2 linked regions of the Cupriavidus taiwanensis LMG 19424 genome follow. The protein of the gene in region 2 interacts with the protein of the main gene of each other region in a pairwise test. Links are inferred from orthologs where the notes say so. Each region holds a gene or a part of one and is shown on either strand. Other genes may lie near its edges. The genes, in order: leuS and ligA.

What was found.
Region 1: the proteins of ligA (region 2) and leuS interact in binary tests that used the Escherichia coli proteins (3 or more experiments, as listed by UniProt). The link is inferred for Cupriavidus taiwanensis LMG 19424 from one-to-one orthologs.

What each region holds. Positions count from the first base shown.
Region 1 is NC_010528.1:2,766,807-2,774,850, forward strand. Bases 1,893-5,017 are described here. They hold leuS (leucine--tRNA ligase), read right to left. Parts: upstream 4,715-5,017; coding sequence 2,093-4,714; downstream 1,893-2,092. Other genes in these bases: RALTA_RS12715 (LPS-assembly lipoprotein LptE), read right to left, coding at 1,893-2,048; dapB (4-hydroxy-tetrahydrodipicolinate reductase), read right to left, coding at 4,886-5,017. Also shown: RALTA_RS12705 (glutamate-5-semialdehyde dehydrogenase), read right to left, coding at 1-353; holA (DNA polymerase III subunit delta), read right to left, coding at 460-1,518; more of RALTA_RS12715, read right to left, coding at 1,533-1,892; more of dapB, read right to left, coding at 5,018-5,683; RALTA_RS12730 (outer membrane protein assembly factor BamE), read right to left, coding at 5,793-6,431; fur (ferric iron uptake transcriptional regulator), read left to right, coding at 6,678-7,109; RALTA_RS12740 (LysR family transcriptional regulator), read right to left, coding at 7,199-8,044.
Region 2 is NC_010528.1:1,785,540-1,793,371, reverse strand. Bases 2,768-5,680 are described here. They hold ligA (NAD-dependent DNA ligase LigA), read left to right. Parts: upstream 2,768-3,115; coding sequence 3,116-5,245; downstream 5,246-5,680. Other genes in these bases: def (peptide deformylase), read left to right, coding at 5,261-5,680; RALTA_RS08160 (cell division protein ZipA C-terminal FtsZ-binding domain-containing protein), read left to right, coding at 2,768-3,102. Outside these bases: chromosome segregation protein SMC, read left to right, coding at 1-1,771; more of RALTA_RS08160, read left to right, coding at 1,768-2,767; more of def, read left to right, coding at 5,681-5,794; RALTA_RS08145 (pseudouridine synthase), read right to left, coding at 6,030-7,832. UniProt on the Escherichia coli protein: DNA ligase that catalyzes the formation of phosphodiester linkages between 5'-phosphoryl and 3'-hydroxyl groups in double-stranded DNA using NAD as a coenzyme and as the energy source for the reaction.

The sequences.
Region 1 (8,044 bases), 980 kb from region 2 along the record:
ACGCGCATCTGGCCCACCTGGATGCCGGTCGGGCGGAACTTCATGTTCGAGATCTCGCCGATCGGGTCAGGCAGCGCGGCGATCTGCTCCAGCCCCGCGGCCATGGTGGCAATGGCCTTGTCCGACAGCGTCAGGCGGTCGACGAAGGCGGCGTCCTGGCCGTTGGCGCGGGCGCGCTCGACGTCGCGCGCGTTGACGGCCTTGAGCTGGTCGGCATCGCGGCGGATCGCGGCGGCGATGGTCAGCAGCGCACGGTTCTTGTCGGCGGTGGAGGCACGCGCGATCGCGCGCGACGCCGCGCGGGCCTGGCGGCCGACGCGGTCCATGTATTGGTTGAGGTCGAACTCGGTCATGTCAGTGGCCGGGGGAAAGGCCGTGTCAGTGTGTGTTCCTCCCCTCTCCCGCGCGCGGGAGAGGGGAGCAAACCTTCGGCGAGCAAACGCCTCAGGAACGCAACTCCTAGCGCGCAATCATCAGCGCCAGCTGCTGCAAGCCGTCCCACGGCTCCGCCGGCAGCGGCGCGGCGCCTGGCGGCGGCAGGTCCTGCAGGCCCTTGACCTGGCGGTCCAGTCGCGCGGCCAGCGCCAAGGCTGCTTCCAGCCGTGGCTGCGCCAGGCGTTGCGCGGCCTGCGGCACCAGCCGCTCGCGCGGGCCCCAGACGCGCAGTTCGCGCATCAGCACGCCCGCCGGCTTGCCGGCCGCCAGCCCTTGCCGGACCTTGGATAATACGCGAATTTCCTCGGTCAGCGCCCACAGCACCAGCACCGTGGCCTCGCCCTCGCCGCGCAGCCCTTCGAGCATGCGCACCAGCCGCGGCACGTCGCCCGACAACATGGATTCCGACAGCTTGAACACGTCGTAGCGGGCCACGTTCAGCACCGCGTCGTGCACCTGCTCGAAGCTCAGTTCGCCGGGCGGGTACAGCAGGCCCAGCTTCTGGATTTCCTGGTGCGCCGCCAGCAGGTTGCCCTCGACCTTGTCGGCGATGAACTGCAGCGCGCGCCGGCCAGGCTCACCGCCTTGCACGCGCTGCTGCTGCAGCGCCAGCCGCTCGCCGACCCACGCCGGCAAGCGGGTGCGGTCCACGGTGTCGACCTTGATCGACACGCCGGCGCCTTCCAGCGCCTGGAACCAGGCCGACTTGGACGCGGCAAAGTCCAGCCGCGGCAGCGTCACCAGCATCACCACATCGGGCGACGGCTGCGCGGCCACGGCGCGCAGCGCCTCGCCGCCATCCTTGCCCGGCTTGCCCGACGGAATGCGCAGCTCGACGATCTTGCGGTCGCCGAACAGCGACATCGACTGCTGCGCCTCGACCAGCCGGCCCCAGTGAAAGCCCCGCTCGGCCACCAGCACCTCGCGTTCGGAGAAGCCCGCTTCCCGCGCCGTGGCACGCAGGCGGTCGACCGCCTCCAGCACCAGCAGGTGCTCGTCGCCGTGCACCACGTACAGCGGCGCCAGCCCCTTGGCCTTGGCCTGGCGCAGGTGCGCGTCGAGCCCGTCGAGCTTGAGCTGCATGCCGGCCCGCGCGCTCAGATCGCCTTGACCGCGGCCAGCCGGCGCATCAGCTGCTGCACGATATCGCGCTGCATGTCGCGGTACAGCTGCTGCTCTTCGTAGTCCTTGGCCAGCGTGTTGGCTTCGTTGTAGGTCAGGTCGCGCGTCAGCACCAGCTGCGACGGCGCGATCAGCTCCTTGCCGGCGGCATCGCGCAGGCGGAAGGTGAAGCGCTGGGTCAGGCGGTATTCACGCACCACGCCCTCGGTCGTGATCGACAGGATGGTCTTGGTGCGGGTGTCCTGCAGCACGTCCAGCAGCGCGTCGGCCTCTTTCTGGTCGGCCACCACCTGGGTGTCGGAGCCGCCGCGGATGGCGCGGCGCAGGTCCGCGCCCATCAGCGAGTTGGGCGGGATGCCGATATACAGCCGCTTGAAGGCGAAGTCCGAGTTGCCGCGCAGATGGAAGCCGCAGCCGGCCAGCAGGCCCGTGGCCGGCACTGCCAGCAGGGCCGCGAGCAGCTTGCGGCGTCCCAGGTTCAGTCGCTTCATGGTTGGCGATTCCTTTGTCAGGTTCCGGCGGGCGGACGGCGCTGTCAAAGCACCACGTTGACCAGGCGGCCAGGCACCACCACGATCTTCTTCGGGGCCTTGCCCTCGGCGAACTTGGCCACGGTATCGCTGGCGGCGGCGGTGGCCTCGATGGCCGCACGGTCGGCGTCGGCGGGCACGGTAATGCTGCCGCGCACCTTGCCGTTGATCTGCAGCACCAGTTCGATCTCGCTGCGCACCAGCGCGGCTTCATCGACCTGCGGCCACGGGGCGTCAAGCAGGTCGCCGGCCTCGGCGGCATAGCCCAGCTGCTCCCACAGGCCGTGGGTGATGTGCGGCACCACCGGGTACAGCACGCGCAGCAGGATGCCGAAGCACTCGCGGCGCGCCGCCGGCGACGCGGTCTTGGCGTCGTCCAGCGCGTTCAGCATCTTCATCGTGGCGGACACCACGGTGTTGTACTGGATGCGCTGGTAGTCGTAGTTGGCCTGCTTGAGCACGCCGTGGATCTCGCGGCGCAGCTCGGCATCGTCCGCGCCCGGCGCGCCGGCGGCGCCGTCACGGATCGCGGCGGCATTGGCATAGCCGTAGTTCCACACGCGGCGCAGGAAGCGCGACGCGCCCTCCACGCCCGAGCCGCTCCACTCGAGCTGCTGCTCGGGCGGCGCGGCGAACATCACGAACAGGCGCGCGGTGTCGGCGCCGTACTGGTCGATCAGCGCCTGCGGGTCGATGCCGTTGTTCTTGGACTTCGACATCTTCTCGATGCCGCCGATCACCACCGGCTGGCCGTCGGCCTTCAGCGTGGCGCCCATCGGGCGGCCGCGCTCGTCGGTCTGCACGTCGACGTCGGCCGGGTTGTACCAGTGCTTCTTGCCCGAGGCGTCTTCGCGGTAGAAGGTCTCGTTCAGCACCATGCCCTGCGTCAGCAGGTTGGCGAACGGCTCGTCGAACTTGACCAGGCCCAGGTCGCGCATGACCTTGGTCCAGAAGCGCGCATACAGCAGGTGCAGGATCGCGTGCTCGATACCGCCGATGTACTGGTCCATCGGCATCCAGTAGTCGTTGCGGGCATCGACCATGGTGTCGGCGTCCGGGCAGGTATAGCGCATGTAGTACCAGCACGAATCGATGAAGGTATCCATCGTGTCGGTCTCGCGGCGCGCCGGCTTGCCGCACGACGGGCAGGTGCACTGCAGGAAGCGCGGATCCTTGGCCAGCGGGTTGCCGGTGCCGTCCGGCACCAGGTCTTCGGGCAGCACCACCGGCAGGTCCTGCTCGGGCACCGGCACCACGCCGCAGCTGTCGCAATGGATCAGCGGGATCGGCGTGCCCCAGTAGCGCTGGCGCGAGATGCCCCAGTCGCGCAGGCGCCAGGTAGTCTTCTTCTCGCCCAGGCCCATCGCGCCCAGGTCGGCGGCGATGGCTTCGACCGCGGCCTGGTAGCCGAGGCCGTCATACTTGCCGCTGTGGATGCAGGTGCCGTTTTCCTTGTCGCCGTACCATTCCTGCCAGGCTTCGGTCGAGTACGGCTGGCCCTTCACGTCGATCACCTGCTTGATCGGCAGGCTGTACTTGTTGGCGAAGGCGAAGTCGCGCTCGTCGTGCGCGGGCACGCCCATTACGGCGCCGTCGCCATAGCTCATCAGCACGTAGTTGCCGACCCACACATCGACCTTGTCGCCGGTCAGCGGGTGCACGACCTGCAGGCCGGTCGGCATGCCCTTCTTCTCCATGGTCGCCATGTCGGCTTCCATGACCGAGCCGTGCTTGCATTCGTCGATGAAGGCAGCCAGTTCGGGGTTGTTCAGCGCGGCGTGCGTGGCCAGCGGGTGCTCGGCGGCGACCGCGCAGAAGGTCACGCCCATGATGGTGTCGGCGCGCGTGGTGAAGACGTAGAGCTTGCCGTCGTTGATCGGCTTGCCGTCTTCGCCCGGGATGTCATGGGTGAAGGCGAAACGCACGCCCACGCTCTTGCCGATCCAGTTCTGCTGCATCACCTTGACGCGCTCGGGCCAGCCCAGGCCGTCCAGGTCGCCCAGCAGTTCCTCCGCATACTCGGTGATGCGCAGGTAGTACATCGGGATCTCGCGCTTCTCGACCACCGCGCCCGAGCGCCAGCCGCGGCCGTCGATGACCTGCTCGTTGGCCAGCACGGTCTGGTCTACCGGGTCCCAGTTGACGGTGCCGGTCTTGCGGTAGGCGATGCCCTTTTCCAGCATCTTCAGGAACAGCCACTGGTTCCAGCGGTAGTAGTCCGGGCTGCAGGTGGCGACCTCGCGCGACCAGTCGATCGCCAGGCCCATCGACTGCATCTGCTTCTTCATGTAAGCGATGTTGTCGTAGGTCCAGGCGGCCGGCGCCACGCCGTTGTTCAGCGCGGCGTTTTCCGCCGGCATGCCGAAGGCGTCCCAGCCCATCGGCATCAGCACGTTGTTGCCGTTCATGCGCAGGTAGCGCGCCATCACATCGTTGATGGTGTAGTTGCGCACGTGCCCCATGTGCAGCTTGCCCGACGGGTACGGCAGCATCGAGCAGGCATAGAACTTGGGCTTCTCCTTGCCGTCGGGCCCGGCCGCATGCTCCGACACGCGATAGGCGTCGATGGCTTGCCAGTGCTGCTGGGCGGCTTGTTCAACGGCGGAAGGAAGGTATTTGTCTTGCATGGTCGGGACAGCGGTCAAGGACAGCGTCTGCGCGGCAACTGGCCTGCCGGCATCCGGGAAGATTCGTTCGAAGGTAAGCGGCGGGAGCCAGTGTGGGCGCCCGCCCGGCGTGCAATGCTAAAGCAATCGATTATAACCGTGGCGGCAGTGCTGGCCGCCCCGGGGCCGGCCTTACTTCAGGCCCAGCACGTCCTGCATGTCGAACAGCCCGGTCGGCTTGTCGGCCAGGAAACGGGCCGAACGCACCGCGCCGTCGGCATACGACTGGCGGCTCGACGACTTGTGGCTGATCTCGATGCGCTCGCCGATGCCGGCGAACATCACGGTGTGGTCGCCGACGATGTCGCCGCCGCGGATGGTGGCAAAGCCGATCGAATTGGGATCGCGCTCGCCGGTATGGCCTTCGCGGGCAAAGACCCCGCAGGTCTTCAGGTCGCGGCCCAGCGCATCGGCGATCACTTCGCCCATCTTCAGCGCGGTGCCCGACGGGGCGTCGACCTTGAAGCGGTGGTGGGCCTCGATCACCTCGATGTCATAGCCGGTCGACAGCAGTTTGGCCGCCACTTCCAGCAGCTTGAAGGTGGCATTGACGCCGACGCTGAAGTTGGCGGCAAAGACGATGCCGATCGATTTGGCAGCCTCGGCCAGCGCGGCCTTGCCGGCCTCGTCGAAGCCGGTGGTGCCGACCACCATCTTGACGCCCAGCTGCTTTGCCGCGGCCAGGTGCACCAGCGTGCCTTCCGGACGGGTGAAGTCGATCAGGCAGTCCGCACCGGCCAGCCCGGCTTCCAGGTCCGCCGTGATCGCGACACCGGTGTTGCGGCCCAGGAACAGGCCGGCATCCTGGCCCAGCGCCGGCGAGCCCGGCACGTCGAGCGCGCCCGACAGCGTCACGCCTTCGGTGTTCAGCACTTGTTCGATCAGCATGCGGCCCATGCGGCCCGATGCGCCTGCAATGGCGATGTTCATGGTGTCTGGCTCTGCGGAATATGCGCGGTGCGCGAAAGGGAAGCGAGCCGGCCATGCCTGGCCGGCCCGGAAAACCGGCAGCGCGCCGGCGGCCGGCGCGCGTGATAGATCAGTTGGCGGCTGGCTTGGCCGCGTCGGCGGGCGCGGTCGCCTGGGCCGGCGCCGACGGTTCGGCGGCGGGCTGCGCCGGTTGTGCGGCGGCGCTGGGCGCTTCCGGCTGCTGCGCCTGGCGCGGCACGAAGTTCTCGACCGTGGTCTGCTGCTCGGCCGGTGCCGGGGCGGCGGCCGCGCTGGTGGAGATCTTGCCCGGCGTCTGCTCCTTGAGCGCCTTTTTCATGCCGTCGATTTCGGCGATCAGCTCATACTCGGACGGCAGTTCGTCGCCGCCAAACTTGACCAGGCGGTCGCCGTCGAAGAACACCGTGTAGCGGCGCTGCTGCACCACCGAGGTATTGCCGCGGCGGAACGAAAACACATAATCCCAGCGGTTGGCGTGGAACACGTCGGTCAGCAGCGGCGTGCCGAGCAGGAACTTGACCTGGTCGCGGGTCATGCCTTCGCGCAGCTGCGAAGCGGCTTCGCGCGAGACGAAGTTACCCTGCACGATGTTGATCCGGTACGGCGTGATGGCGTTGGCTACCTTGCGCGAGGTGGAATCGTAGGCCGAGCAGGCGCCGGCCAGCAGGGCCGCGGCGAGCAGGGAGACAACCAGCGTCGGACGCATGGCGGACGAACGGATAGAACGCATGGATCTCGTTTCCGGAGGGAAAGAAAAGTAACGCGGCAGAGAACGGACTGTGTGGGCATGAAAACGGCGCAAAATGCGCCGATTGCACCACACGAGCGGATGGCATCTGCCGCCGCAACCACATGGGTCGGCAAGCTTGCCGGACACGCGACGCCGACCTGTGGACATCGTCGGCGCGAGCGACTTTTGCTGCCAAAACCCTTATGATTCAACTATCCAGACATTGTACTCTAGGGAGTCACCCACATGCCGAGTCCGGCGGACCTCAAGAATATCGGGCTGAAGGCCACCGTGCCCAGGCTGAAGATTCTTGAAATTTTTCAGACCAGCGAACAGCGGCACCTGAGCGCGGAAGACGTCTACCGCATCCTGCTCAACGAGCACATGGATATCGGCCTGGCCACCGTCTACCGCGTGCTGACCCAGTTCGAGCAGGCCGGGCTGCTGTCGCGCAACAACTTCGAGTCCGGCAAGGCCATCTTCGAACTCAACGAAGGCAAGCACCACGACCACCTGGTGTGCCTGGATTGCGGCCGGGTCGAAGAGTTCTTCGATTCCGAGATCGAGCAGCGCCAGCAAAGCATTGCGCGCGAGCGCGGCTTTACCCTGCAGGAACACGCGTTGTCGCTGTACGGCAACTGCACCAAGACCAACTGTCCCCACAGACCCAAACGATAAGCCGCTCGCTCCCCGGGCGGAGCGCAGAAGGGCAACAAAAAACCGGCGCCAGGCGCCGGTTTTTTGTTGGAGGCCAGCCGCCGCTGCGGTCAGCGCGCCTGCAGGTCCTGCAGGTCCTGCTCGCTCACCACCCGTGCCGGGCGTGCCGGCGGCAGGCCGACGAACTCCCCCACCACCTGGCGGAACAGGCCGCGCGCCCACACCAGCATCGGGTGGGTGTTGCGGCTGCGGTGCCAGAACATGTTCAGGCCGAGCGTGGTGTTCAGCTCCGCCGGCAGCGGGAAGGCCTTCAGCCCATAGGTCTCGCAGGCCATGTCCTTGGTCAGCGCGTTGACCGTGAAGATCATGTCCGTCTGCGAGGCCAGTTCGGCCTGGGCACGCCACGAATGCACCGTCAGCGATGCATTGCGCTTCAGGCCGCGCTGCTGCAGCGCGTAGTCGAGCGGGATCAGCGAAGGGGCAGGACGGCCGGAGCCACCGGAATGCGCCATGAAGATATGGCCGCAGTCCAGGTATTGCTCGAGCGTGCAGTGGCCCTTCAGCACCGGATGGTCCTTGCGGGCGCACACCCACAGGTTCAGCGACGTCACCATTTCCTCGACGATTTCCGGATGTCGGGTCGGGAATGGCGAGAATGCCAGGTCGAGTTCATTGGCGCGCATCGACGCCACATCGGTTTCCCAGGAGTGGGACTCGACCAGCTTGATATGCAGGTCCGGCGCGAGCGCCTTGATGCGCAGCACGAAGCGGTTGAAGACCGTATCGCCGAGTTCCGCGGCAAAGCCGATGCTTAGCGTGCCGGTGGCGGTGGCCGGATCGAAGTTGTCCGCGTCGCCCTCGTTGATCGAGGACCACAGGTCCAGCATGTCGCGGATCTTAGGGCCCAGCTCGAGCGCGCGCGGCGTCGGCGTCAGCCCGTGCGGGACGCGGATAAA
Region 2 (7,832 bases):
AACGCCCGCCGGCCTGCGCCCGCTGATGGCGCTGGTGCAGATCACCGAACCGGGCATCCGCGCGGTGATGCAGGACTGGCTCGCCGACGTCTATGTTGCCACCGACATGGCGCAGGCGCTGGCCGCGCGCAACACGCTGCCCGACGGTGCCTCGTTCGTGGTCGCCGAAGGCCACCTGGTGGGCCGTAACGCGATCCAGATCTACGCCGCCGATTCCGAGCAGGCCGGCATGCTCGCGCGCGAGCAGGAAATCGAAAACCTGCAGAAGCAGGCGCGCGCGCAGCTGCTGCTGTCCGACGAAGCCAAGACCGAGGCGGTGCGGGCGGAAGCCGCCTACACCCAGGCCAGCCAGGCGCTGGGCGAAGCGCGTGCGCGCGCCGAGCAGGCCACGCGCCGCGTGCACACGCTGCAGATGGACGTGCTCAAGCTGTCGCAGGCGATGGAGCGCTATGCCGCCCGCAGCGGACAGATCCGCGAGGAACTGGCAGAGATCCACGCGCAGATCGAAGAGCAGCGCGCCATCCGCGCAGAATCCGAAGCCAGCTTCGAGCAGCACGACGCCGCGCTGGCCGAGATGCAGGCCACCCACGAAGACCAGCAGATGGCCTTCGAGGCGCTGGACAGCAAGCTCTCGGGCGCGCGCCACCAGTTGCGCGACCTCGAGCGCGCCGCGCAGGAAGCGCTGTTTGCCGAGCGCAACCTGGCCAGCCGCATCGATGAGCTGCGCCGCAATATCCAGGTGGCGGCGGACCAGGCCGAGCGCATCGCCGAATCGCTCGAGAACGCCCGCGCCGAACTCGAGACCATCAACGAGCAGACCGCGCATACCGGCCTGCAGGAAGCGCTGGAGCGCCGTGCCGAGAAGGAAGAGAAGCTGACCATCGCGCGCACCGAGCTCGATGCGCTGTCGGCACAGCTGCGCCAGCACGACGAGCAGCGCCTGGCCGCCGAGCGCAGCCTGCAGCCGCTGCGCGACCGCATCACCGAGCTGCAGCTCAAGGAACAGGCCGCGCGCCTGAACCAGGAGCAGTTCAGCGAGCAGCTGAGCGCCGCCGCGGTGGACGAGGCCGCGCTGGCCGGCAAGCTGACCGGCGACCTGAAGCCGTCGTACCTGCAGGGCGAAGTCACGCGCATCAACAACGCCATCAATGCGCTGGGCCCGGTCAACATGGCCGCGCTCGACGAACTGGCCGCGGCGCGCGAGCGCAAGACCTTCCTCGACGCGCAGTCGGCCGACCTGAACGACGCCATCGGCACGCTGGAGGACGCGATCGCCAAGATCGACCAGGAGACCCGCGCGCTGCTGCAGGGCACCTTCGACCAGGTCAACCACCATTTCGGCGAGCTGTTCCCGTCGCTGTTCGGCGGCGGCCAGGCGCGCCTGATCATGACCGGCGAGGAAATCCTCGATGCCGGCGTGCAGGTGATGGCGCAGCCGCCGGGCAAGAAGAACTCGACCATCCACCTGCTGTCGGGCGGCGAGAAGGCGCTGACCGCGATCGCGCTGGTGTTCGCGATGTTCCAGCTGAACCCGGCGCCGTTCTGCCTGCTGGACGAGGTCGACGCGCCGCTGGACGACGCCAATACCGAGCGCTACGCCAATATGGTGGCGCGCATGTCGGACAAGACCCAATTCGTTTTCATCTCACATAACAAGATCGCCATGGAAATGGCTCATCAACTCATTGGCGTGACCATGCAGGAGCAGGGCGTTTCGCGTATCGTGGCCGTGGATATGGACGCGGCGGTGTCGATGGCGGAGGCAGCATGAACCTGAATATGGACCTGCAGACCGCGCTGATCGTCGCGGGCCTGGTTTTCGTGGTGCTGGTGTTCGGCTACAACCAGTGGCAGATCCGCAAGGCGCGCCGCCCGCGCGAGCTGCGGCCCGAAGACGACCTGCCGCCGATGCGCGAGCCGGTGGTTGGCCAGAGCACCGCGCCGGAGACCGTCGCACGCCTGCACGAAGCCGCGGCCGAGCAGCCGCCGCGGCGCGAGCCCACGCTGTCGCAGGCGCCGGCCAGTGCCGGCGCCGCGGTGGCTGACCGCAATCACGCCGCTGCCGCCGCGGCCGCGGCGGCCAGCACTGCCGATGCCGACGAAGCCGTCGCCGAGGAGGTAGCTGTCGGGGCTGCAGCGTCGCAGGCGTCGGCCGACGAAGCGGACGCTGCTGCCGCGGTGACGCCTGCCACGGCGCCTGCACCAGCAACCGTGTCTGCGCCGGCACCCGCTCCGGCTCCGGTCGCCGCCGTGCCGGACGGCCAGCCCGCGCCAGCCGTGGTCGATCCGCTGATCGACTGCATCGTGCCGCTGCACCTCGAACGCAAGGCTTCCGGCGACCGCATCCTGCCGCTGACCGGCCGCCTGCGCCGTGCCGGCACCAAGCCGGTCCACATCGAAGGCCTGCGCGCCGAAGCCAACGCCTGGGAACCTGTCACCGCCGGCCACCAGTATGAAGACCTGCAGGTGGGCGTGCAGCTGGCCAACCGCGGCGGCCCGCTCAATGCGCTGGAGTTCTCGGAATTCATCACCGCGGTGGAATCGCTGGCCGAGTCGCTCGACGCCTCGGCCGACCTGCCGGACATGGGCGAGACCGTGGCCAACGCGCGCGAGCTCGACGCCTTTGCCGCCGCCAGTGACGTGCAGCTGGGCGTCAATGTGATCTCCGACGGTGCACCGTGGTCGGCTGCCTATGTGCAGAACGTGGCCACGCAAGACGGGCTGGTGCTGTCGCGCGACGGCACCCGCTTTATCCGCTACCAGGCCAATGCCGAGGGCGTGCAGCGCCCGCTGTTCACGCTGCAGTTCGGCGACACCAACTTCCTGCGCGACGACCTCACCGTCAAGGCCGGCCGCCAGATCACGCTGCTGCTCGACGTGCCGGTGGCCGACCAGGGCGCCAAGCCGTTCAAGACCGTGTGCGAATACGGCCATACGCTGGCGCAGCGCATGGGCGCGCAGCTGGTCGACGACAATATGCGGCCGCTGACCGAAGCGTCGTTCGTCGCCATCTTCAACCAGCTCGAAGCGCTGTACCAGAAGCTGGAAGCGCGCGGCATGCCGGCCGGTTCGCCGGTGGCGCTGCGCCTGTTCAGCAACTAGCCGGAGCCTGCCCATGACCGCAAAACACCGCGGCGCGCAGGCAGAGGCCTCCGCGCCCGCCGGCGCCTTGCCGGCCGACGCCGCCGCCAGCCGCGTAGCCTGGCTGCGTGAAGAGCTGGACCGCCACAACTACCAGTATTACGTGCTGGACGCGCCCACCGTTCCCGATGCGGAATACGACGCGCTGTTCAGCGAACTGATGGCGCTGGAACTCGAGCATCCCGAGCTGCAGACGCCCGACTCGCCCACCCAGCGTGTGGGCGGCGAGCCGTTGTCCGCGTTCGACTCGGTGCGGCACCGCGTGCCGATGCTGTCGCTCAACAACGCCTTTGCCGACGAGGACGTGCTGAACTTCGACCGCCGCTGCGCGCAGGGGCTGGGCCGCACCGCCCCGGCAGCAGGCGAGGCCGACCTGTTCAGCGCCGCCGACGCGGTCGAATACGCGTGCGAGCTGAAGTTCGACGGCCTGGCCATGTCGCTGCGCTATGAAGACGGCCGCCTGGTTCAGGCCGCCACCCGCGGCGATGGCGAGACCGGCGAGGACGTCACCGTCAACGTGCGCACCATCAAGGCGATCCCGCTCAAGCTGCGCGGCCAGGCGCCCGCGGTGCTGGAGGTTCGCGGCGAGGTTTTCATGTTCCGCCGCGACTTCGACAAGCTCAACGCGCGCCAGGCCGAGGCCGGCGAAAAGACCTTCGTCAATCCGCGCAACGCCGCCGCGGGCAGCCTGCGCCAGCTCGATCCGCGCATCACCGCGAGGCGTCCGCTGTCGTTCTTCGCCTACGGTCTGGGCGAGCTGCAGGGCGTTGAGCGCCCGCCCACCCACAGCGCCATGCTCGACGGCTTCGCCGCGCTGGGTTTGCCGGTGTGCAAGGACCGCGCGGTGGTGAAGGGCGCGCAAGGGCTGCTGGATTTCTACCGCGATATCGGCAAGCGCCGTGACGACCTGCCCTACGACATCGATGGCGTGGTCTACAAGGTCAACGCGCTGGCCGAGCAGGAGCGCCTGGGCTTTGTCTCGCGCGCGCCGCGCTTTGCGCTGGCGCACAAGTTCCCGGCGCAGGAAATGACCACCGTCGTCGAGGACATCGAGGTGCAGGTCGGCCGCACCGGCGCAATCACGCCGGTGGCGCGGCTCAGGCCGGTGTTCGTCGGCGGCGTGACCGTGACCAATGCCACGCTGCACAACGAGGACGAGATCCGCCGCAAGGACGTGCATGTTGGCGACACCGTGATCGTGCGCCGCGCCGGCGACGTGATCCCGGAAGTCGTCGCCGTGGTGGCCGAGCGCCGCCCGGCGGACGCGCGCGCCTTCGTGATGCCGACCGCCTGCCCGGTGTGCGGCTCGCATATCGAGAAGCTGGAAGACGAAGCCATTGCCCGCTGCACCGGCGGCCTGATCTGCGCGGCGCAGCGCAAGCAATCGCTGCTGCATTTCGCGCAGCGGCGCGCCATGGATATCGAAGGCCTGGGCGACAGGCTGGTCGAGCAGCTGGTCGACCAGGGCATCGTGCGCACGCCGGCCGACCTGTACAAGCTTGGCGTCGCCAAGCTGGCCGCGCTGGAGCGCATGGCGGACAAGTCGGCCGCCAACCTGGTGGCGGCGATCGACAAGTCGCGCGCGACCACCATGAACCGCTTCATTTTCGCGCTTGGCATCCGCCACGTCGGCGAAGCGACCGCCAAGGACCTGGCCCGGCACTTCGGCAAGCTCGATGCGCTGATGGCGGCCGACGAAGCCGCCCTGCTGGAGGTCAACGATGTCGGCCCGGTGGTGGCGCAGTCGATCGCGCACTTCTTCGCCGAGCCGCACAATGTCGAGGTCATCGAGCAACTGCGCGCCGCGGGCGTACACTGGCCGGAAAGCGAGCCGGTGGCAAAGTCGCCGGCGCCGCTGTCGGGCAAGACCTTTGTCCTGACCGGGACGCTGCCGACCTTGTCGCGCGAAGACGCCAAGGAACTGCTGGAAGCCGCCGGCGCCAAGGTGGCGGGGTCGGTGTCGAAGAAGACCGACTACGTGGTTGCCGGCGCCGAGGCCGGCAGCAAGCTGGACAAGGCCGAGGCGCTGGGCGTGCCGGTGCTGGACGAGGCCGGCATGCTGGCGCTGCTGGCGCAGGCAGGCGCCGCGCCGGCCGAGGAATAACCGGGGAACGGAACCATGATCCGCGAGATTCTAAAGATGGGTGATCCGCGCCTGCTGCAGGTGGCGCGGCCGGTGGAGCGCTTCAACACGCCGGAGCTGCGCACGCTGATCGAAGACATGTTCGACACCATGGACCACGCCAACGGCGCGGGCCTGGCCGCGCCGCAGATCGGCGTCGACCTGCAGGTGGTGATCTTCGGCTTCGACCGCAATCCGCGCTACCCGGACGCGCCCACCGTGCCCAAGACCGTATTGATCAACCCCGTGCTGGAAATGCAGTCCGACGAGATGGAGGACGGCTGGGAGGGCTGCCTGTCGGTGCCGGGCCTGCGCGGCGTGGTGCCGCGCCACCTGCGGCTGAAGTACAGCGGCTACGACCTGATGGGCAACCGCATCGAGCGCGTGGCCGAGGGCTTCCATGCGCGCGTGGTGCAGCATGAGTGCGACCATCTGCAGGGGATTCTTTATCCGATGCGGATCAAGGATTTTTCGAACTTCGGGTTTACCGAGGTGCTGTTTCCGGATTTGCCGGCGAATAGCGACGATTGAATGGCAATGCCAATCGGCACGCTGCCGGTTTGCTCCCCTCTCCCGCTTGCGGGAGAGGGGCAGGGGGAGAGGGCAGGCGCTGGCATACCGACGCCTGTCACTTCGTCGACATGCCGGCCCTCTCCCCAACCCTCTCCCGCAAGCGGGAGAGGGAGCACGCAATCGGTACAGGGATGAGGCGGTGGCGATTGCCCACCCCCCCGAAAAAAGCGGCCATTCCGGCCGCTTTTTCACATCAGAACTTCTCGAACTGCCCCAGGAACCGCCACTTGCCCGGCGGCAGATCGCCCAGCACCACGCGCCCCATGCGCACGCGCTTGAGGCCCACCACCTGCAGCCCCACCTGTTCGCACATGCGGCGGATCTGGCGCTTGCGGCCCTCGCGCAGCACGAAGCGCAGCTGCTCTTCGTTCTGCCAGCTGACCTTGGCCGGCTTGAGCGGCACGCCGTCCAGCGACAGGCCGTGGCGCAGCAGTTCCAGGTCATCGGCCGGGAATTCGGCGCTGATGTTGCGCTCGACCGGCCCGTGCGGCGAGTGCCAGACCACGCGCACCAGGTATTCCTTCTCGACGGTCGAATCTTCGCCGATCAGCGCGCGCGCGACCCGGCCGTCCTGGGTCAGCACCAGCAGGCCGGTGGAGTCGATATCGAGGCGGCCGGCCGGCGCCAGGTTCTTGCGTTGCCACGGCGCAAAGCGCTTGCGCGTGGGGTCGCCTTCCCACTGGTTCTCCGGAGCGAACAGCGCCGCGGCGGGCTCGTAGCCATCCTCGGCCTGCCCGGAAACGTAGCCCACCGGCTTGTTCAGCAGCACGGTGACGCGCTCGCCTTGCTCGGAGCGCGCTTCCTGCAGGATCTCGATCTCGGCGTCCGGGCGGATGCGGCTGCCGAGTTCGGTCACGGGCTTGCCGTCGACCAGCACCCAGCCGCGCGGGATCCATTCGTCGGCCTCGCGGCGCGAGCACAGGCCGAGTTCGGACATGCGCTTGGACAGGCGTACCAGGCCGTCGTCGTGGCTGGATTCGTCGCGCGGCGCCGCGGGCGCTTCGCGGCGCGAAGCTGGCGCCGGGGCGCGTTCCGGGCGTGCGGGCCCGGCGGTGCGGATACGGTCGGCCGCGTCGCTGAAGCGGCGTGCCGGTGCCGTGCCTTCGCGGCGGCGCTCGCCCGACGGCGCGGGGCGGGCGCGCCGCTCGTCGTCGCCATGGCGGCGCGGGCGCGAGTCGGCGCCTTCGAAGCGGCGAGGGCGCTTGTCGTCGTCACCAAAGCGGCGCGGGCGGGTGTCAGCGCCTTCGAAGCGGCGCGGGCGCGGCTCGCCACGGTCGTCGCCAGTGCGGCGCGGACGGTTGTCGTCGTCGCCATAGCGGCGCGGCGGGCGCGACTCGCTGCTTTCGAAGCGGCGCGGCCGCGCCTCGCCACGGTCGTCGCCAGTGCGGCGCGGACGGTTGTCGTCGTCGCCATAGCGGCGCGGCGGGCGCGACTCGCTGCCTTCGAAACGGCGCGGGCGTGCTTCGCCGCGGTCATCGCCATAGCGGCGCGGACGGCTTTCGTCGTCGCCGAAGCGGCGCGGCGGGCGCGACTCGCTGCCTTCGAAGCGGCGCGGACGCGCTTCGCCGCGGTCATCGCCAGCACGGCGTGGACGATTGTCGTCGTCGCCGAAGCGGCGCGGCGGGCGCGACTCGCTGCCTTCGAAGCGGCGTGGGCGCGCTTCGCCGCGGTCATCGCCATAGCGGCGCGGACGGCTTTCGTCGTCGCCGAAGCGTCGAGGGCGCGCCTCGCCGGCATCCGGGCGGCGCGGACGCGCCTGGCGTTCGCTGTCAGCGGGGCGGGGCGCACGCGGCTGGCGCGGCTGTGCTGGCGCTTCGCCCTGGGCGGCGCTGCCACCGGTCTTGCCGCCGGCGCGCTGCTGGGCGCGCTTGATGCCCTCGGAGACGGCCTGCACGCGCTTGCGGTTCAGGTCGGACACGCGCACGGGGCGGGTGCCGCCCTTGCGCGCGGCCGTGCCGGTATCGCTGGCGGCCTTGATGCCTAGCGTCTTGCGCTT